Regions from separate parts of the Amycolatopsis alba DSM 44262 genome, predicted to be linked through region 1. Evidence: riboswitches for the same ligand, from Rfam matches in the RefSeq annotation. Region 1 holds a riboswitch; each other region holds the start of a gene.
What was found. A riboswitch is a leader RNA that binds a small molecule or an ion and turns the genes downstream of it on or off. The one in region 1 is predicted to bind cobalamin.

Region 1 (6,486 bases):
CGGCGGGACCCTGGCGCCGGTCGACGCCCTGGGGGTGACGGTCTTCTTGGGTTTCGGCGCCACGGTCTTCGGTGCCGGCTTGTCCGGCACCGGTTTGGCTGCGGGCGGGGTGTTCGTGACGGTGACCGTGCTCGGCGCGGGCGGGCTGACCGACTGGGACGACGTGCTCGGCGTCGGTGTCACCGACGTCGTGGTCGTGGTGGTCGTCGTCGTTGTGGTCGTGGTGGTGGTCGTGGTCGTGGTCGTGGTGGTGCTGGTCGGCACCGGTTCGCTCGTGGTCGAAGTCGGGGTGCTCGTGGGCGAGCCCGTTTCGGACGAGGTCGTCGGCGTTTCCGAAACGCTGCTGGTCGGCGGCTGCGCGCCGCCCTTCGCGAGCGAATAGAAGCCGATCTGCGCCAGCCCGAGCGAAGCCTGGGCACCCGCGCGGATCCAGGTGTCGAGCCCGCTGATGCCCGAGGTACGCGCGGCTTCGTAGGAAGCGGGGTTGTAGGCGATCGCGCCGAGTTCGCCCGCGAGCCGGTTGCCTGCGTCGGCCGCGGCGTTGGCCTGCGCGGATTTGAGGAACCGCACGCCCTTGTCCACCGCCGCGGCCGCGCCGCCCGCGTCGGCGAGCCCCTGGACGATCATCCCGGTGCTGTTGGTGTTCGGGGCCTCGGTGCCGACGCCGCCACCCCAGCCGCCACCGGCGCTCTGGTTGCCGAGCAGCCACGAGACGGTCTTGGCGATCGGGGCGTCGAGCCCGGTCGCGCCCGCCTTCCGCGCGGCCACCATCGCCGAAAGCGCGATGCCGGTGGCGTCGCCGTCGGACGGGGACAGGTCGAGCGGCTTGCCCTCGTCGCAGGTCGAGACCTTGTGACCGTCCGGGGTGACGTGGTCGCCGGTCTCTTTCGTCGGGATGTAGGGGAAGAAGATGCGGAAGTAGCCCTCGGAACACTGCTGGGTCAGCAGCTTGTCGATGGCGAGCTGGTCGTTCTCGCCCACCGCGGCGAGCCCGATCACGCCGAGCGCCTGGCCGAACATGTTGGCGTTGTTGCTCACCGTGCCAGTGATGTCGGGATTCTTCGTGTAGTCGCTTACCCGGCCCTTGTCGGGGCCGTTGCGCATGATCGCGGCCTTGGTCTCGGCGACCAGGTCGTAGCCGTCGAAGCTCCGGGGGTTCCGGCCGGAGACCTCCGCGGCGACCAGGGTCTTGGCCGTGGCGCCGCCGACGATGACGTTGTCGAACCCCGCGCCGGGGATGAACCCGTCCCAGGTGAAGTAGTCGGTGGCGTGGCCTTGTTCGTCGAGGAACTTCGCGATCGGCTCGGCACGCTGACCTTCGCCCGCGGCGTACATCGCGAAGAGCACGTCGAGCATCAGGCCGTGGTCGGGCAGCTGACCGCCGGCGGGGTTCTCGAGCGTGCCGTCCGGCTTCAGTTTCGTCGCGAGCCAGCGGGAATTCGCCTGCGCCGCGTCACGGTCACCGGCGGCCGTCGCCGTTCCGGTGAGCAGTGCGGCGACCACGCCGACGCTGACGGCGAAGGCCAGTGCGGCCTGGTACCCGCGGCGCATGACTCCTCCTTGCGGCATGACGGAGGACAGGCGCGGGACGCCGCAGTCACCCCTGTTTATCGCGACAGTGGTTCGGACTTCTGGTTGGTTCATCCGCCCGTGCGGTACCCCGGCTCGCCCTGGTGAAGGGCCCACGGTTGCGCGACAGCGCCGGATTTCGACCGGCTTCCCCGTCACGGGCAGCGGTGTTCAGTTGTCGAGCCCGCCGAGGTTAACACTCGATTACCTGCGGCAGGCACCGCTGACCAGGTCGGTTGCCAGGATCACATCACCGCTCGCGCCCGGCGGTACCCCGGCGCTTGACCGGGATGAGATTCTTCGGTTCGTCCGATTCAGCGCGGTCGTGGGGGAAGTCCGGTGAGAGTCCGGCGCTGTCCCGCAACGGTATGCCCTCCAGGCGAGCCCGGTCACCCACATCGCGCGGTGTCACCACCGACTCCTGTCGTGGAAATGCGGGAAAGGGTTCTCATGAGACGTTTGGTCCTCGCTGTCGCCTTGCTGTGCGGCATCGGACTGGTCGCCGCACCGGCGGCGACCGCGGCCACCCCGGTCAAGGCGGACGCCGCCGCGGGCTGGCTCGCCAGGCAGCTGACCGACGGGGAAAGGTTCGAGGCCGACTTCGGCGGCCAGAAGTTCCCCGACCAGGGCTTGACGATCGACGCGATCTTCGCGTTCGCCGCCGCCGGGGTGTCCGACACGAACGCGGGCAAGGCGATCGCCTGGCTGGCGAAGCCGGAGATCACCACCGGCTACGTCGGCAGCGGCGCCGAGGCGTACGCGGGCGCGCACGCCAAACTTCTGCTCGCCGCGCAGATCCGGGGCAAGAACCCGGCGTCGTTCGGCGGTGTCGATCTGAAAACGGGACTGCTCTCGCTGCTCACGCCGTCCGGCCGGTTCTCCGACCGCTCCGAATTCGGCGACTACTCCAACGCCTTCTCGCAGTCGCTCGCCCTGCTGGCGCTGGATCGCACCCCCGCCGGGGCGCCCGCGTCGGCGGTGACCTTCCTGGCGGGCAGCCAGTGCGCGGACGGCGGCTTCCCGCTGAACTTCGGCGAAGCGACCTGCACGAGCGACGTCGACTCGACCGCGATGGTCGTGCAGGCCCTGCGCGCCACCGGTGACGCGGTGAACGCCCGCGAAGGCACCACCTGGCTGGTCACCAAGCAGCACGCGAACGGCGGCTTCGGTGTCGGCACGAACGCGCCGAACGCCAACAGCACCGGCCTCGCCGCCGAAGCGCTGGCCGGGCACCGTCCCGCCGCCGCGGTCAAGGCGCGGGAATTCCTGCGGTCGCTGCAGACCGGCTGCACCGGCGCCGAGGCGGACCGCGGCGCGATCGCCTACGACGCCACCGGCCTGAACCCGTCGACCGCCCCGCGCGCGACCGCGCAGGCGATCCTCGGCCTGGCCAGGGTTCCGCTGAGTGACCTGCACGGCGGCGGCCGTCCGCAGGCTCCGGTGCTCGCCTGCCCGTAAGCGGCCGGTGAGTGGTGAGGCCGGTTCTGGTGGACTCGTAGTTGCTTGGCTGGTGGTCGAGTGTGGAGGATTTGGGACGTTGAACGTCCTGAATCCTCCACCGTCACGTCGTCTGCCCCGGAACAGGACCGGCGCGAGCCCGTGACGCCACCCACGGTTCTTCAGGCGCGGAGCGGCTCGACGACCTGCACAAGCTTGTCGAGGCGCTCCAGCGTCTCGGCCTCGGGCAGCGTCGGCAGGATGAGGGAGACCTCGTCGACCCCGGCATCGGCGAGGCCGCGCAGCAGGTCGAGATCGGCCGGAGCGCCGAACACGCTGATCCGGACGTCTTCACGGCCCTGGTCGGCGAGCCACGACCGGACGCGCCGCAATTCCTCAGGCGGGGTCACGGAATGCGGCAGCCAGCCGTCGGCGTGTTCGGCGAGCCGTTTGAGCCCGGCCGGGCCCTGACCGGCGACGTAGATCGGCGGATGCGGTTTCCGCACCGGCTTCGGCCAGGAGTAGACCGGATCGAAGTCGACGTGCTTGCCGTGGAACTCCGCCTCGTCCTTGGTCCAGATCTCCTTGAGCGCCTGGAGCTGTTCGGTCAGCAGCGCGCCCCGCGTCCGCGGGTCGACGCCGTGGTTGCGCATCTCCTCGATGTTCCAGCCCGCCCCGACCCCGAAGACCACCCGGCCGCCGGAAAGCAGGTCGAGGCTGGAGATTTCCTTGGCCGTGTAGAACAGGTCGCGCTGGATCATCAGGGCGACCGCGGTGCCCAGCCGGAGTTTCGAGGTGACCGTCGCGGCGGCGGCCAGCGCCACGAACGGGTCGAGATTGCGGAGGGCGCCCCGCGGCAGCTCACCACCGGGGTACGGGCTCTCCCTGCTGACCGGGATGTGGGAATGTTCGGGGAGGTAGAGGGAGTCGAAACCCTTCTCCTCCAACGCCGCTCCCAGTACGTGCGGCCGGATTCCCTCGTCGGTCACTGACGTCGCGATACCGAAGTCCATGATCAGCACGACTCCTGAGGGCCACCGGGTATTCCCGGAGGCCCTCACTCGGCCGCGGCTCTTGCACCCGGCATCTTGTCAGGGCTAACCTGACGCCCTGTCAGGATGCGCCTGACAAAACGTCGGGAAAGGTGTGCCATGCCCTCCACTGCGGACCAGTCGGTCATCGCCGCGTGCTCGTTCTGCCTCAAGCCCAACACGGAGGTCAGTGCCCTGGTCGCGGGACCGGGGGTGTTCATCTGCTCGGCTTGCGTGGTGCTGTGCCAGCAGGTCATCGAGACCAGGACGGCCGCGGTTCCCCAGCTCGCCCCGTGGGAGCAGGCGCATGACCTCGAAGACGTCCTGGCGGCTCTGCCTCGAGTCGCCAGGACGTCGGACCAGGTGGAGGAAAGCCTCGCCGGCTGGGTTCGGCGCGCCAGGGAACTGGGCGCCAGCTGGACCCGGATCGGGGACGCCCTCGGCATCACCCGTCAATCGGCCTGGGAGCGATTCTCCGGCGAGAAGTAGCCCGTCCCGGTCACTTCGCGGGCAGCACGCGGCCGCGGACCTCGCCAAATCCGATCCGCGAGCCGTTCGCGCCGGGCGCGGTTCCGGTGATCACGACCTCGTCGCCGTCCAGCAGGAAGGTGCGCTCCTCCCCTTTGACCGTGAGCGGTTCCTTGCCGCCCCAGGACAATTCGAGGAACGCGCCGCGCTGGTGCTTCTCCGGTCCGGAGATCGTCCCGGAGCCGTACAGGTCTCCCGTGCGTGACGAGGCGCCGTTGACCGTCAGGTGCGCGAGCATCTGGGCGGGCGACCAGTACATCTCGCGGAAGGGCGGGCGGCTGACCTCGTCACCGTTCCATTCGATGACCAGGTCGATGTCGAGACCCCACGGTTCGCTCTCCCGCAGATACGGCAGCGGCACCGGATCCAGCTGGCCGGGCAGCGGGATCCGCGCGGCCTCCAGTGCCAGGATCGGTACCACCCAAGGGGAGATCGAGGTCGCGAAGCTCTTGCCGAGATGCGGGCCCAGCGGAACGTATTCCCACGCCTGGATGTCGCGGGCCGACCAATCGTTGAGCAGGACCGCGCCGAAAACGTGCCGGGAGAAGGAATCCGGGGAGATCGGGGTGTTCAGCGGCGTTCCGGTGCCGACGACGAAACCCATCTCCGCTTCGATGTCCAGCCGTGTGCTCGGCCCGTACACCGGCGAGGCGTCGGCCGGGGTCTTGCGCTGGCCGCTCGGGCGCACGATGTCCGTACCGGAGACCAGGACCGTGCCGGAGCGTCCGTGGTAGCCGACCGGGAGGTGCTTCCAGTTGGGCAGCAACGGTTCCGCGTCCGGGCGGAACAGCCTGCCGACGTTCGAGGCGTGGTGCTCGGAGGCGTAGAAGTCGACGTAGTCCGCGACCTCGATCGGCAGGTGCAGGGTCGCCCGCGCGACGGGATGGACCGCGCCGTCGGGCAGCTCACCGGAGACCAGGTCACGGATCCGCGCCCGGACCGCCACCCAGCGGTCGTATCCCTGCGCCATGAACGGATTCAGCGACGGCGCGGCGAAGACGTCGTCGCCGAGCGCCGCGGCCAGGTCCAGGACGGAGTCCCCGACGCGCACGCCGACGCGCGGGGAATCGCCGTCGACGGAGAACACGCCGTACGGCAGGTTGTCGATCCCGAACAGGGAGCCTGCGGGGATGTCGATCGTGGTCATGCCTCTCCTCGGGGCGCCTCGAGCAGGCCGAGTCCGGCCAGTTCGGTCAGGGGGTCGGTGATGCTGCAGGTGCCGAACGACGTGAAACCCGCGCGGACCGCGGCGGCGCGATCCGGCTCCAGTGCCCGCAGCCGCCCGGCGAGGACGGCGCCGTCTCGTTCGGCGAGAACGGCTTCGGCGTCACCACCGGCGAGGGCGGCGTCGGTGGCGAGCATCAGGTTCAGGAACCCGTGCTGTTCGAAGCCGGTGGCCGGATCGGTGTTGCGGACCGCGTGATGCAGCCCGGCGGTGGCCTTGAACGGAACGCCCGCCTCGACGGCCGCCCGGACCGCGGCCGCGAGTTCGGCTTCGTCCGGGTACAGCTCGGCCCGGACGCCGCCGGTGCGGAACTTCGCGTGGTGGCCGGTGCCGGAAAGGGCGGTCAGCAACGGGAGGCGCCGGTCGTCACGCGGGATCTCGACGTAGACCGGCGCGGTGGCGGCGGAAATCGCGGCGCGCAGCTCGTCCGGCACCGTCCCGTCCGGGACGGCGATCTCGAGCGCGTCGAGTTCCACCGGCAGCCCGGCGACGGCCGCGAGCACGCCATCGAGCTGGGCGGGACCACCGGGCAGGGTCACCGCGATCGGCAGCGGGGTCTCGCGGTCGCCCAGCACTCCGGCGAGTTCGCCGAGCGCGGTGGCGGCGACCACGAGCGGCCCGACGAGGGCGGCGTACCAGGCGGAGACGTGCTCGTCGTGCGCCGCGACGGCGTCCGGCAGCGGGGCCAGCCCCGGC
Region 2 (6,486 bases), 7.4 Mb from region 1:
CTGGCCGAACTTGGCGTTCTCGGCCGCGATCAGGACGTCGCACATCATGGCGAGTTCGCAGCCACCGCCGAGGGCGTACCCGGAGACCGCGGCGATCAGCGGGACGCGGACGCGGGAAAGCGCGTCCCAGCCCGCGAACCAGTCGGCCGCGTAGACGTCGCTGAACGACTGCGGCTGCATCTCCTTGATGTCCGCGCCCGCCGCGAAGGCCTTGGCGGAGCCGGTGAGCACGATGGCGCCGACGCCGGGATCCTGGCCGAGTTCTCCCGCCGCCCCGGTGATCTCCCGCATGGCCCGCAGGTTCAGCGCGTTGAGTGCCTTCGGCCGGTTGAGGGTGATCAGGGCGACGCGGTCACCCGCCCGCTCGACGGTGATGGTCTCGTACTCGCTCATGCGGTGGGTTCCTTGGTGAGAAGGCCGTCGCGGACGGCGGTGATGATGGCGGAGAAGTCCCGGCCGGGACCGTCCCGCTCGACGAACGCCGCGTAGAGTTCCGCGGCCCTCGTGCCGAGCAGGGTGGCGACGTCGTTGTCCCTGGCCGCCGATTCGGCCAGGCGCAGGTCCTTCAGCATCAGGCCGCTGGCGAACCCGCCGGAGTACTCCCGGTTGGCGGGGCTGGCCGGGACGGGGCCGGGCACCGGGCAGTTGGTGGTCAGCGCCCAGCACTGCCCGGACGCGGTCGAGGCGACGTCGAACAGGGCCTGGTGGGTGAGGCCGAGTTCCTCGCCGAGGGCGAACGCCTCCGAGATGGCGATCATCGAGACGCCGAGGATCATGTTGTTGCAGATCTTCGCCGCCTGACCGGCGCCGGAAGCGCCGCAGTGGATCGCCCTGGCGCCCAGGACGGCCAGGAACGGCTCGACGGCGGCGAACGCCTCAGTGGCGCCGCCGACCATGAACGTCAGCGTTCCGGCCTCGGCGCCGACCACACCGCCGGACACCGGCGCGTCGACCGCCCGGTGGCCGGCCGCCGTGACCAGTTCGGCCGCTTGCCGGGCATCGGCGACGTCGATGGTGGAGCAGTCGACGAACAGCGTCCCCGGCCTTGCGGACGGCAGGATCTCCCGGTAGCAGTCGAGGACGTGCTTGCCGCTGGGCAGCATCGTGATCACGACGTCCGCCGCCGCGACCGCCGCGATCGCGCTGTCGAACCTGGCCACGCCCTCGGACCGGGCCGTGGCGGCCGGGTCGTAGCCGTGGACGGTTTCACCGGACTTGACCAGGTTGGCGGCCATCGGCCCGCCCATGTTGCCCAGGCCGAGGAAGGCGATCGTCATCGGGCCACCCACTCGGCGTCGCCGAGACCGGCGAAGTAGGAGCCGACCAGCTTGTCGTCCACTTCGGACAGAGTGGCGGGAGACCACTTCGGGGAGCGGTCCTTGTCGATGATCTGCGCCCGGATGCCCTCGACGAACTCGGCCGAAGAGAGCGCGTGGGCCGAGATCCGGAACTCCTGTGCCAGCACGGCTTCCAGATCGGGCAGCGCCGCGGCCGAGCGCAGTGCCCGCAGGGTCACCTTCAGCGAGGTCGGCGACTTCGCCTCGATCTCCTTGGCGGCGGTCGCGGCCGCGTCACCGCTCGCGTGGAGCCGGGTCAGGATCTCCTCGACCGTGTCGGCCGCGTAGCACCGGTCGATCCAGCCGGCGTCCTCGGCCAGCGCGCTCGGCGGGGCGGGTTCGGCGATCAGCTCCAGCGCGGTGTCCGGGGTCCGCGACGCGAGCGCGTCGAGCAGGTCCGGGACCCGTTCGCTGGGCACGAAGTGATCGGCGAGTCCACAGTGGATCGCGTCGGGGCCCGAGATCGACCCGGCGGTGAGGGCGATATGCGTGCCGAGCTCACCGGGTGTCCTGGACAGCAGGTAGGTGCCGCCGACGTCCGGGACGAAGCCGATGCCGGTCTCGGGCATGCCGACACGGGAGCGTTCGGTGACGATCCGGTGGCTGCCGTGCGCCGAGACGCCGACCCCGCCGCCCATGACGAGCCCGTCCATGAGCGCCAGGTACGGCTTGGGGTAGCGCGAGATCAGCGCGTTGAGCCGGTACTCGTCGGCCCAGAACCCCAGTGACGCGGTGCCGCCGGTGCGGGCGTCGTCGTAGATGGCGCGGATGTCGCCACCCGCGCACAGCCCGCGGTCACCCGCGCCGTCGATCAGGACGGCGCGGACCGCCGGGTCGGAACGCCACGCTTCGAGCTGGTCGAGCATGGCGAGGACCATGCCGTGGTTCAGCGAGTTCAGTGCTCGCGGCCGGTTCAGGGTGATCCGGCCGATTCCACTGTGGACGAGGAATCCGACGTCGTTCACGAAGCCTCCTGCAGCATCCGGCGCGAGATGATCACGCGCATGATTTCGTTGGTCCCTTCGAGGATCTGGTGCACCCGCAGGTCGCGGACGATCTTCTCCAGTCCGTACTCGGCGAGGTAGCCGTAGCCGCCGTGCAGCTGCAGCGCCTGGTTGGCCACCTCGAACCCGGTGTCGGTGCAGAAGCGTTTCGCCATCGCCGAAAGCTGGGTCGCGGTGTCCTCGCCATGGTCGAGCGCGTCCGCGGCCCGCCAGAGCAGGGTGCGGGCGGCTTCGAGATCGGTGCGCATGTCCGCGAGCCGGAACTGCAGCGCCTGCTTCTCCGACAGCTTCTCGCCGAACGCCGAACGCTCCGACAGATGCCGGACGGCCATACCGAGCGCGGCCTCGGCGCCGCCGAGGGAGCAGGCCGAGATGTTGAGCCTGCCCCCGTCCAGCGCGGACATCGCGACGCGGAAACCGTTGCCCTCACCGCCGAGCAGCGCGGACGCCGGGACGCGGGCGCCGTCGAAGATGACCTGCCGGGTGGGCTGGGCGTTCCAGCCCATCTTGATCTCGTTGGGGCCGAAGGAAACGCCGGGGGTGTCCCGGTCGACGATGAACGCCGAGATGCCGCGCGCGCCGGGGCCGCCGGTGCGGGCGAGCACGACGTGGACGTCCGAGATACCCGCGCCGGAGATGAACTGCTTGACTCCGTCGAGGACGTACTCGTCACCCTCGCGGCGGGCGCGGGTGGAGAGCGCCGCCGCGTCGGAACCGGCGTCCGGCTCGGTGAGGCAATAGCTGCCGAAAGTATCCATAGTGGACATCCGCGGCAGGTACCGGTGCCGCTGGGCGTCGTCGCCGAACTTGTCGATCATGGTCGCGACCATGTTGTGGATGGAGATATACGCGGCCAGCGAAGGGCAGCCGGTGGCGAGCGCCTCGAAGACGAGGACGCCGTCGAGCCGTCCGAGCGCGGAGCCGCCGAGGTCTTCGGGCAGGTAGACGCCGCCCATGCCCAGCTGGGCGGCCTTGCGCAGGACGTCGACCGGGAAGTGCTTGGCCTGGTCCCATTCGATCGCGTGCGGGGCGAGGTGCTCCGCGGCGAACTCCGCCGCGGTCTCGCGAAGGGCCCGCTGTTCGTCGGTCAGTCTCATCGCGGCCTCAGCTCATCGTCGGGATGACGAAGCTGGCGCCTTCCTTGGTGCCGGAAGGCCAGCGCGAGGTGACCGTCTTGGTCTTGGTGTAGAAGCGGATCGAGTCCGGCCCGTGCTGGTTCAGATCGCCGAAACCGGAACGCTTCCAGCCGCCGAAGGTGTGGTAGGCGATCGGCACCGGGATGGGCACGTTGACTCCGACCATGCCGGTGTTCACCCGCGAGGTGAAGTCGCGGGCGGTGTCACCGTCGCGGGTGAAGATCGCGACGCCGTTGCCGTACTCGTGCTCGCTGGGCAGCCGGAGTGCTTCCTCGTAGTCGGCCGCGCGGACGATCGACAGCACCGGCCCGAAGATCTCTTCACGGTAGATCCGCATGTCGCTGGTGACGTGGTCGAACAGGCAGCCGCCGAGGAAGAAGCCGTTCTCGTGACCGTCCACAGTGGTCTCGCGACCGTCGACGAGCAGCTTCGCCCCTTCCGCGAGGCCGACGTCGATGTAGTCGCGGACGCGCTGGACGGCCTCGGCGGTCACCAGCGGCCCGAAGTCGGCCGTCTCGTCGAGCGAGGCGCCGACCTTCAGCGTCTTGACACGTTCGGTAAGCCGGGCGGCCAGCGCGTCGGCGGTGGCCTCGCCGACCGGGACGGCGACCGAGATCGCCATGCAGCGTTCGCCCGCGGAGCCGTACCCGGCGCCGATCAGCGCGTCGACGACCTGGTCGAGGTCCGCGTCCGGCATCACGATCATGTGGTTCTTGGCTCCGCCGAAGCACTGCGCGCGCTTTCCGTGCGCGGCCGCGGTGGTGTAGATGTACTCGGCGATCGACGACGAACCGACGAAGCCGACGGCCTCGACGCGGGGATCGGTCAGCAGCGCGTCGACGGCTTCCTTGTCGCCGTTGACCACGTTGAACACACCCGGCGGCAGACCGGCTTCCAGGAAGAGCTCGGCCAGCCGCAGGGGGACCGACGGGTCGCGTTCGGACGGTTTGAGCACGAAGGCGTTCCCGCAGGCGATCGCCGGGGCGGCCTTCCACAGCGGGATCATCGCGGGGAAGTTGAACGGCGTGATCCCGGCGACCACGCCGAGCGGCTGCCGCATCGAGTAGACGTCGATACCGGTGCCCGCGTTGTCGCTGTACTCGCCCTTGAGCAGATGCGGGATGCCGATGGCGAACTCGACCACTTCGAGCCCGCGCTGGATGTCGCCGCGCGCGTCGGGGACGGTCTTGCCGTGTTCGGAGGTGAGCAGCCGGGCGAGGGAGTCCTCCTCGGCGCGGACGAGGTCGACGAACTTCATCAGCACACGGGCCCGCCGCTGCGGGTTCCAGCGGGCCCACTCGAGCTGGGCCTGCGCCGCGTCCGCGACCACGGTGGCGACCTCGTCGGCCGAGGCGAGCGGGACACGGGCCTGGACGGCGCCGGTGCTGGGGTCGAAGACGTCGGCGAACCGGCCGGACGTCCCCGCGACCGGCTTGCCGCCGACGAAATGACTGAGTTCGGTGCTCATGGATGCCCTTTCCGAAAGTACGCAGGACGAAGCCGCCCGAAGACCGCGATCGGCGGCCGGGCAGGGGAGTACGGACGACTTACCGCCGGGGTGGTGGCGGGTCGGCGACTTTCGCGCAGGCAGGAAGAATCCGCATGCGTTCAGCTCCATCCTCGTGGACGAACGTGGACATCTGCGGCCGGTATCCTGGCTCCCGGATCCGCGGCGGCTCCGGCCTTCCCGGCTCGCGCCAGTGGCCTTCTCTGCGGGAGCGCCGCTCCCCGGTCACAGTGGCGGGACCGCACCGGATTTCCACCGGCTTCCCTGCACCGCAGACCTGTGGACACCATAAAGTAGGAAGTCCGACTATGTCGAGGTTGTGGCGTACGCCTCAGCGGCCCCGCTCCATCGAGCGGCGGGGTGGTAGCTGGTGTTGCGAAAGCCACTTTCGCAACGTTGAAGGTTGCGAAAGTGGCTTTCGCAACGCTTCCGGCGGGACCACCTGCCCGGCGGCGGTAGCGGTCGGGAGCGGTAGCGGTCGGCAGTGCCGAGTGTCGCGAAAGCCACTTTCGAGACATCAGACGTCCCGAAAGTGGCTTTCGCGACACCGGGGCCGGCGGCCCCGCTCCGAATCGCGACTCAGGCGAGGGGTGGGTAGGGCAGCAGGCTGGAGGAGTGCTCGTCCACCCGCATTGGCTTCCCGATCGCGGGGAAGGCACGCTGCGGGCAGGCGGGCCGCTCGCAGACCTTGCAGCCCATCCCGATCGGGGTGATCGCCGCGCCGGTGCCGAGTGCCAGGCCGTCGGAGTAGACGAGCCGCCGGGCATGCCGCAGTTCGCAGCCGAGCCCGATCGCGAACGTCTTCCCCGGATCGCCGTGCCCGCCCGCCGCGCGGGAAACGGTGCGCGCGAGCCAGAAGTACTTCTTCCCGTCCGGGAGTTCGGCGATCTGCGTGAGGATCCGGCCCGGCGAACCGAAGGCTTCGTAGACGATCCACAGTGGACACGAGCCGCCGACCCTGGAGAAGTGGAACCCGGTGGCGGACTGGCGTTTCGAGATGTTGCCCGCGCGATCGACGCGGACGAACGAGAACGGCACCCCGCGTGTGCCGGGACGCTGCAAAGTGGACAGCCGGTGGCAGATCGTCTCGAAGCCGACACCGAAATGGTCCGAGAGCCGCATGATGTCGTAGCGGTACCGTTCGGCCGCGCCGAGGAAGACGCGGTACGGCAGCACGACCGCGCCCGCGTAATAGTTGGCCAGGCCGATCCGGGCGAGCCGCCGGGCGGTGTCGCCGCCGAAGTTGCCGCCGTCCACCAGCCGGTCGATCACGTCTCCGGCTTCCAGCAGTGCCAGTTCGGACGCGAGCCGGAAGGCGGCTTGCCCTGGTCTCAGGGCGGGGGAGAGGCGCAGGGTCTTCTCGCGTGCGTCGAAGTGGTGCTGGTCGGCGCCCAGGGGTTCGGCGACGACCTTGACTCCGTGCCGCTCCAGGAGCCCGGCCGCCAGTCCATTGCGGACTTCGCCAGGGTGCAAGCGCAGTGCGGCGGCGAGCTTCTCCGCGG
Region 3 (6,486 bases), 8.2 Mb from region 1:
TGAGCTGAAGGTGTTCCGCAAGGTCCGCGCGATCGACCTGTGGCGCCGCATGCTGACCATGCTGTTCGAGACCGGCCACCCGTGGATCACCTTCAAGGACCCGTGCAACCTGCGCTCGCCGCAGCAGCACGTGGGTGTCGTGCACTCGTCCAACCTGTGCACCGAGATCACCCTGAACACCACCACCGACGAGGTCGCGGTCTGCAACCTCGGCTCGGTGAACCTGCTCAAGCACGTCACCCCCGAGGGCATCGACGCGAAGCGCCTCGAGAAGACCGTGCGCACCGCTGTCCGCATGCTCGACAACGTGATCGACATCAACTTCTACACCATCCCGGAAGCACGCCGCTCCAACCTGCGGCACCGCCCGATCGGGCTGGGCCTGATGGGTTTCCAGGACGCGCTGTTCGAGATCGGTGTCCCGCTGTCCTCGGAAGAGGCCGTACAGTTCGCGGACCTCAGCATGGAGCACATCAGCTACTACGCGATCTCGGCGTCGACCGACCTCGCGGAGGAGCGCGGCCAGTACCAGACGTTCGAGGGTTCCTTGTGGAGCAAGGGAATCCTGCCGATCGACTCGATGCAGCTGCTGATCGACGCGCGCCGGGGCGACGCGCTCGACGTCGACACCTCGTCCACTTTGGACTGGGCGCCGCTGCGCGAGCGGGTCAAGACCGTCGGTATGCGCAACTCCAACGTGATGGCGATCGCGCCGACCGCGACGATCTCCAACATCGTGGGCGTCGGGCAGTCGATCGAGCCGCTGTTCCAGAACCTGTTCGTCAAGTCGAACATGTCCGGTGACTTCACCGTGGTGAACCCGCACCTGGTCCGCTCGCTCAAGGCGCGCGGGCTGTGGGACGAGGTCATGGTCTCGGACCTGAAGTACTTCGACGGCAGCCTCGGCCAGATCGACCGCGTGCCGGACGACCTGAAGGCGCTGTACGCCACCGCGTTCGAGATCGAGTCGAAGTGGCTCGTGGACGCCGGTTCGCGTCGTCAGAAGTGGATCGACCAGGCACAGTCGCTGAACCTGTACATCGCGGCGCCCAGCGGCCGCAAGCTCGACGAGCTGTACCGCTACGCCTGGCACAAGGGCCTCAAGACCACGTACTACCTGCGGGCGCGGTCCGCGACGCACGTGGAGAAGAGCACCCTGCGCGGCACCGACGGCAAGCTGAACGCGGTCTCGGCCACCCCGGCCCCGGCCACACCAGCCACACCTGCCGCACCGAAGGCCCCGGCTCCTGCCGCTTCGCCCGCCCCGTCGGCAACCGCCGCCGTCCCGGCCGTGCCGGTGACCGCCCCGGCACCGGCCGCCAAGCCGGAGCCGAAGGAGATCCCGCAGGTCTCGGACGTCGACTTCGTCGCCACCGACGGCGCCTCCTGCCGCATCGACGACCCGGACTGCGAAGCCTGCCAGTAAGACATCCTCGTGAGTGGCGATTCGGGTTCTGACCCGAATCGCCACTCACGACCCCCACTCGTGAAGTGAGCCTCTGTATGACCACCTTTGACGCTTCCACCGACGCCACCGGCCTCGGTGAGATCGAAGTCGGCGCCGCCCGCATCAACGTCGACGACAAGCGGATGATCAACGCCCGCGCCGACGTCAACCAGCTGCTGCCGATGAAGTACACCTGGGCGTGGGAGAAGTACCTCGCCGGCTGCAACAACCACTGGATGCCGACCGAGGTCGCCATGCAGGCCGACATCGCGCTGTGGAAGTCGCCCGACGGCCTCACCGAGGACGAGCGCACCATGCTCAAGCGCAACCTCGGCTTCTTCGCCACCGCGGAATCGCTGGTGGCCAACAACATCGTGCTCGCGGTGTACCGGCAGATCACCAACCCCGAATGCCGCCAGTACCTGCTGCGCCAGGCGTTCGAGGAGGCCGTGCACACGCACACCTTCCAGTACATCTGCGAGAGCCTCGGCCTGGTCGAGGGCGAGCTGTTCAACATGTACCGCGAGGTCCCCTCCATCTCGGAGAAGGACGCGTGGGCGCTGAAGTACACGCAGAACCTGGAGAACCCGGACTTCGAGACCGGCACTCCCGAGGCCGACCAGAACTTCCTGCGTGACCTGGTCGCGTTCTACGTGATCTTCGAGGGCATGTGGTTCTACACCGGCTTCGCGCAGATCCTGTCGCTCGGCCGCCGGAACAAGATGATCGGCATCGCCGAGCAGTACCAGTACATCCTGCGCGACGAGTCGATCCACCTGAACTTCGGCATCGACTGCATCAACCAGATCAAGATCGAGAACCCGCACCTGTGGACCGAAGAGTTCCAGGCGGAGATCCGCGGCATGCTGACCGAGGCGTGCGAGCTCGAGGTCGCCTACGCCCGCGACACCATGCCGCGCGGCATGCTCGGGCTCTCGGCCGAGCTGATCGAGCAGTACATGCACTTCATCACCGACCGCCGCGCCCAGCAGATCGGCCTCCAGCCGATCTTCGGCGAGACGGAGAACCCGTTCCCGTGGATGTCGGAGGCGATGGACCTCAAGAAGGAGAAGAACTTCTTCGAGACCCGCGTCATCGAGTACCAGTCCGGTGGCGCCCTCGACTGGGACTGACAAGTCCCTCCGAAGTACATGAAGGCCCCCTTCCTTGCGCCCAGGTGCAGGAAGGGGGCCTTCATGTACTCGGCAACACTTTCGCCGCTTCAGGTTCAGGCTTGGGCGAAGTACTGTTCCGCCGCTTCCAGGCGCGGCACCGGGACGCCCAGCCGCCGCGCTTCGGCCAGGGTGTCCCGGCAGACCTCGCGCGGCTCCTCGGCGCCGGGGTCGGAGTGCGCCGTGACACTCACGCGCGCCACGGCGACATGAGCGGTCAGCCAGGCGAGCACGGAGGCCGTCAGCCAGGTGGGCGCCCGGAACGGCAGCAAACCGACCCGGTGACGTCGCAGGTCGAGGCCGCGCGCCTGGAGAAGCGGCAGTAGTTCACGGCCGTTCAGCAACCCCTCGCGTAAGTCGGTCCTCGACCCGGCCAGCTCGGACAGGGAACCCAGCCGCAGGCCCTGCGAGAGCAAGCCCGCATCCGACACGAAATGGACCCACAGCCAGCCGCGGAAGTCGGGCCGCTCCTTGATCCGGAGCCCGGCCTCGCGAAACGCCTGGCGCACGGCCCGCTCCCGATCGGTCGGGGGCCTGCCGAGGGTGCCGAAGATGACCGACGGCATCAGCATCCCGTGGAGCACGCCGTCCGCGTCGAAACCGCCTCCGGCCTGCGGAAAGCCCCAGGCGATCCGGTCGAGAGGGAGCGGGCCGATCGCCGCCGTCGGCTCGGTCCAGATGTTGCCGAAGACAAGTACCGTGGCCTTGCCGACACGAGGGGCCAGGAAAGCCGTCGCCTCCGGAAGGCGGTGGTGCGACACGCTGAGCACGATCAGGTCGAAATCGTGGTCCGGCTCCAGTGTTTCGCGGAGGCGCACCGGCCACTCTTCGACGACGCGCTGCCCCCATACCCGGCGCCGCGTGTCGAGCAGGTCGAGATCCACCGTGTCCCCGTACTCCGCAGCGCGGCCCGGCCGGACGTAGAACTCGACGTCATGTCCCGCCTTGTGCAGGGCCCAGCCGTAGATGGTGGCGATCACGCCACGGCCGAACATCAGGATCTTCAAGGTGCACCTCACGGGGTACGATTGATGTGGAGATCATCTCCACTTCGAAAATATGGAGATGATCTCCATTTGTCAACGCGAGGGAGCGCATGACCGCCGACAAGCCGCTGCGGGCCGATGCCCGGCGCAAGCGCGAGGCCCTGCTCGCCAAGGCACGGGAGCTCTTCCAGGCCGGATGCTTCTTCGATCTGCGCTTCGACGACTTCGCCTGCCTGGCAGGCGTGGGCACCGGCACGCTCTACCGCCACTTCCCCACCAGGGAGGCACTGGCCGAGGCGGTCTACCACGGGGAAGTCGCCGCGCTGTGCGACCGCGCCCGACAGCTCCAGGCCACCCTGCCCGCGGCGGAGGCGTTGGCGACCTTCCTCCGCGACATGGTCGACCACATCGATGCCCATCAAGGCCTGGCCCGGACGCTGGCCACCCTCATGGCCGATCGTTCGGGCGCGCTCGCCGAGGGCAGCCAGGCGCTGGAACAGGCTGTCACCGACCTGGTGGCCGACGCCGTCCGGGACGGCACCGTTCGCGACGACGTGGACGCCGGCGCCGTGATGATGGCGTTGCACGGCATCGGCGCGGCCCATGACCGCCCCGGATGGCGGGCCGAGGCCGACGGTGTCATCACCCTCCTGCTGGACGGGCTGCACCGTCCGCTCTGACTTTTCTCACATTCGAGCGGTCCCGTAGCGCTCCTGAGTACGCTTCGAGGTGCTACTGGTTCGCCCGGCCTCCCAGGCCGGTCGAGGTAACAGGGAACCCGGTGTGAATCCGGGACTGCCCCGCAGCGGTATGTGGGAACGAAAGCCGTCACCGTGCGAGACACGGTAAAGCACTGGGCATGGCGCCCTGGGAAGCGACGGCCGGTAGGAGCGAGCGAGTCGCCCACGAGTCCGAAGACCTGCCCGTGGTACGTGCGCCGACGGCGTGCGTGAGTCCGGGCCTCGCGGGATGGGCACGACCGAAATCGCGGTCACTCCTGCGCGCGCTCCGGACTCTGACGACAAGCTCGCGAGGAGAGAGCTGTGACCGAAATCGGCACGACAGTGCTGGGCTACCCCCGGATCGGACCGGACCGGGAACTCAAGCGTGCGCTCGAACGCTACTGGGCGGGCAAGATCGACGAGGCCGAACTGCTGGGCACCGGCCGCGCGTTGCGGACGCAGACCTGGCAGGCGCTCGAAAAGGCCGGGCTGGACTCCGTCCCGTCCAACACGTTCTCCCACTACGACCAGGTGCTCGACACCGCCGAGCTGTTCGGGGCGCTGCCGGAGCGCTTCACGACGCTCGGCCTTTCGCCGCTCGACACCTACTTCGCCGCCGCGCGCGGGGTGCAGGACGCGCCGGCGATGGAGATGACGAAGTGGTTCGACACGAACTACCACTACCTCGTCCCCGAACTCGGCCCGGACACGACGTTCTCGCTCACCGGCACCAAACCGCTGGACGAGTATCGCGAAGCCCGCGCGATCGGCGTCGAGACGCGGCCGGTACTGGTGGGCCCGGTGACGTTCCTGCTCCTCGCGAAGGCGTCCGAGAGCGCCCCAGAGGGCTTCCGCCCGCTGGACCTGCTCGACGACCTCCTCGACGGCTATGTCGAACTGCTGCGCCAGCTGCACGACGAAGGCGTCGAGTGGGTGCAGTTCGACGAGCCCGCCTTCGCCGCGGATCGCACCGAGCAGGAGCTCAACGCGCTCATCCGCGCCTACCACCGGCTCGCGAAAGCCACCGCGCGGCCGAAGATCCTGGTCGCCGGCTACTTCGGCGGTCTCGGTCGCGCTCTGGGAGTGCTCGCCCGCTCCCCGATCGACGCGATCGCCGTCGACCTGGTCACCGATGAGTCCTTTGTGGACGCTGTCGTGGCCGAACCCGCGTTGCGGGACAAGGAGGTCCTGGCCGGTGTCGTGGACGGGCGCAACGTCTGGCGCACCGACCCGGCCCGCGCGCTCGGCCGGGCGGCGACGCTGCTCGGCACCGCGAAGTCGGTCAGCGTGTCGACGTCGTGCTCACTGCTGCACGTGCCCTACGACGTCGAACGGGAGGACGGGCTTCACCCGCGTCTCAAGGGCTGGCTCGCTTTCGCCAAGCAGAAGGTCGACGAGGTCGTCCTGCTCGGGCGCGCGCTGAAGGAGGACGGGGTCGACCTGTCCGCCGCTCGTGCCGCGGTCTCGGATCGCGCCACGGCGGCCGACCTGGCCGACGCCGGCGTGCGCGCCAGGCTGGAGGCGTTGCGGCCGGAAGACACCGTCCGCTCCCCCTATGCCCGGCGCGCGGCGGCGCAGCAGGCCGCGCTGGACCTGCCGCCGTTGCCGAGCACGACGATCGGCTCGTTCCCGCAGACCACCGAGGTCCGCAAGGCGCGGGCCGCGCACAAAGCGGGTTCGCTGGACGACGCGGGCTACGAGGCCGCGATGAAGGCGGAGATCGAGCACGTCATCCGGCTGCAGGAGGATCTCGGGCTGGACGTGCTGGTGCACGGCGAACCCGAGCGCAACGACATGGTGCAGTACTTCGCCGAGCGGCTGGCCGGGTTCGCCGCCACCGACTTCGGCTGGGTGCAGTCCTATGGCTCGCGGTGTGTCCGGCCGCCGATCCTGTACGGCGACGTCTCGCGCCCGGAGCCGATGACCGTCGAGTGGGCGCGCTACGCGCAGAGCCTGACCGGCAAACCCGTCAAGGGAATGCTGACCGGTCCGGTGACGATCCTGGCGTGGTCGTTCGTCCGCGACGACCAGCCGCTGGGCGAGACCGCCCGCCAGGTGGCGCTGGCCATCCGCGACGAGGTCCACGACCTGCAGGAGGTGGGCATCCGCGTCATCCAGGTCGACGAGCCGGCGCTGCGGGAACTGCTCCCGCTGCGCGC

Region 2: it holds a riboswitch for cobalamin, as region 1 does, so the genes downstream of both, AMYAL_RS0137790 (CoA-acylating methylmalonate-semialdehyde dehydrogenase) here and AMYAL_RS0103055 (prenyltransferase/squalene oxidase repeat-containing protein) in region 1, are expected to answer to the same signal.
Region 3: it holds a riboswitch for cobalamin, as region 1 does, so the genes downstream of both, metE (5-methyltetrahydropteroyltriglutamate--homocysteine S-methyltransferase) here and AMYAL_RS0103055 (prenyltransferase/squalene oxidase repeat-containing protein) in region 1, are expected to answer to the same signal.

What each region holds. Positions count from the first base shown of each region.
Region 1 covers NZ_KB913032.1:690,020-696,505, forward strand. Annotated here, with positions in the region: gene AMYAL_RS50120 (hypothetical protein) at 1-1,551, opposite strand, end outside; cobalamin riboswitch at 1,635-1,776, opposite strand; cobalamin riboswitch at 1,860-1,984, shown strand; gene AMYAL_RS0103055 (prenyltransferase/squalene oxidase repeat-containing protein) at 2,020-3,027, shown strand; gene AMYAL_RS0103060 (LLM class F420-dependent oxidoreductase) at 3,189-4,019, opposite strand; gene AMYAL_RS0103065 (ClpX C4-type zinc finger protein) at 4,158-4,526, shown strand; gene fahA (fumarylacetoacetase) at 4,537-5,712, opposite strand; gene AMYAL_RS0103075 (hypothetical protein) at 5,709-6,486, opposite strand, start outside.
Region 2 covers NZ_KB913032.1:8,122,817-8,129,302, reverse strand. Annotated here, with positions in the region: gene AMYAL_RS0137810 (enoyl-CoA hydratase) at 1-393, opposite strand, end outside; gene mmsB (3-hydroxyisobutyrate dehydrogenase) at 390-1,277, opposite strand; gene AMYAL_RS0137800 (enoyl-CoA hydratase/isomerase family protein) at 1,274-2,302, opposite strand; gene AMYAL_RS0137795 (acyl-CoA dehydrogenase family protein) at 2,299-3,438, opposite strand; gene AMYAL_RS0137790 (CoA-acylating methylmalonate-semialdehyde dehydrogenase) at 3,446-4,945, opposite strand; cobalamin riboswitch at 5,105-5,290, opposite strand; gene AMYAL_RS0137785 (short-chain fatty acyl-CoA regulator family protein) at 5,564-6,486, opposite strand, start outside.
Region 3 covers NZ_KB913032.1:8,917,696-8,924,181, forward strand. Annotated here, with positions in the region: gene AMYAL_RS0141000 (ribonucleoside-diphosphate reductase subunit alpha) at 1-1,426, shown strand, start outside; gene AMYAL_RS0141005 (ribonucleotide-diphosphate reductase subunit beta) at 1,504-2,580, shown strand; gene AMYAL_RS0141010 (ketopantoate reductase family protein) at 2,676-3,626, opposite strand; gene AMYAL_RS0141015 (TetR/AcrR family transcriptional regulator) at 3,716-4,285, shown strand; cobalamin riboswitch at 4,325-4,546, shown strand; gene metE (5-methyltetrahydropteroyltriglutamate--homocysteine S-methyltransferase) at 4,649-6,486, shown strand, end outside.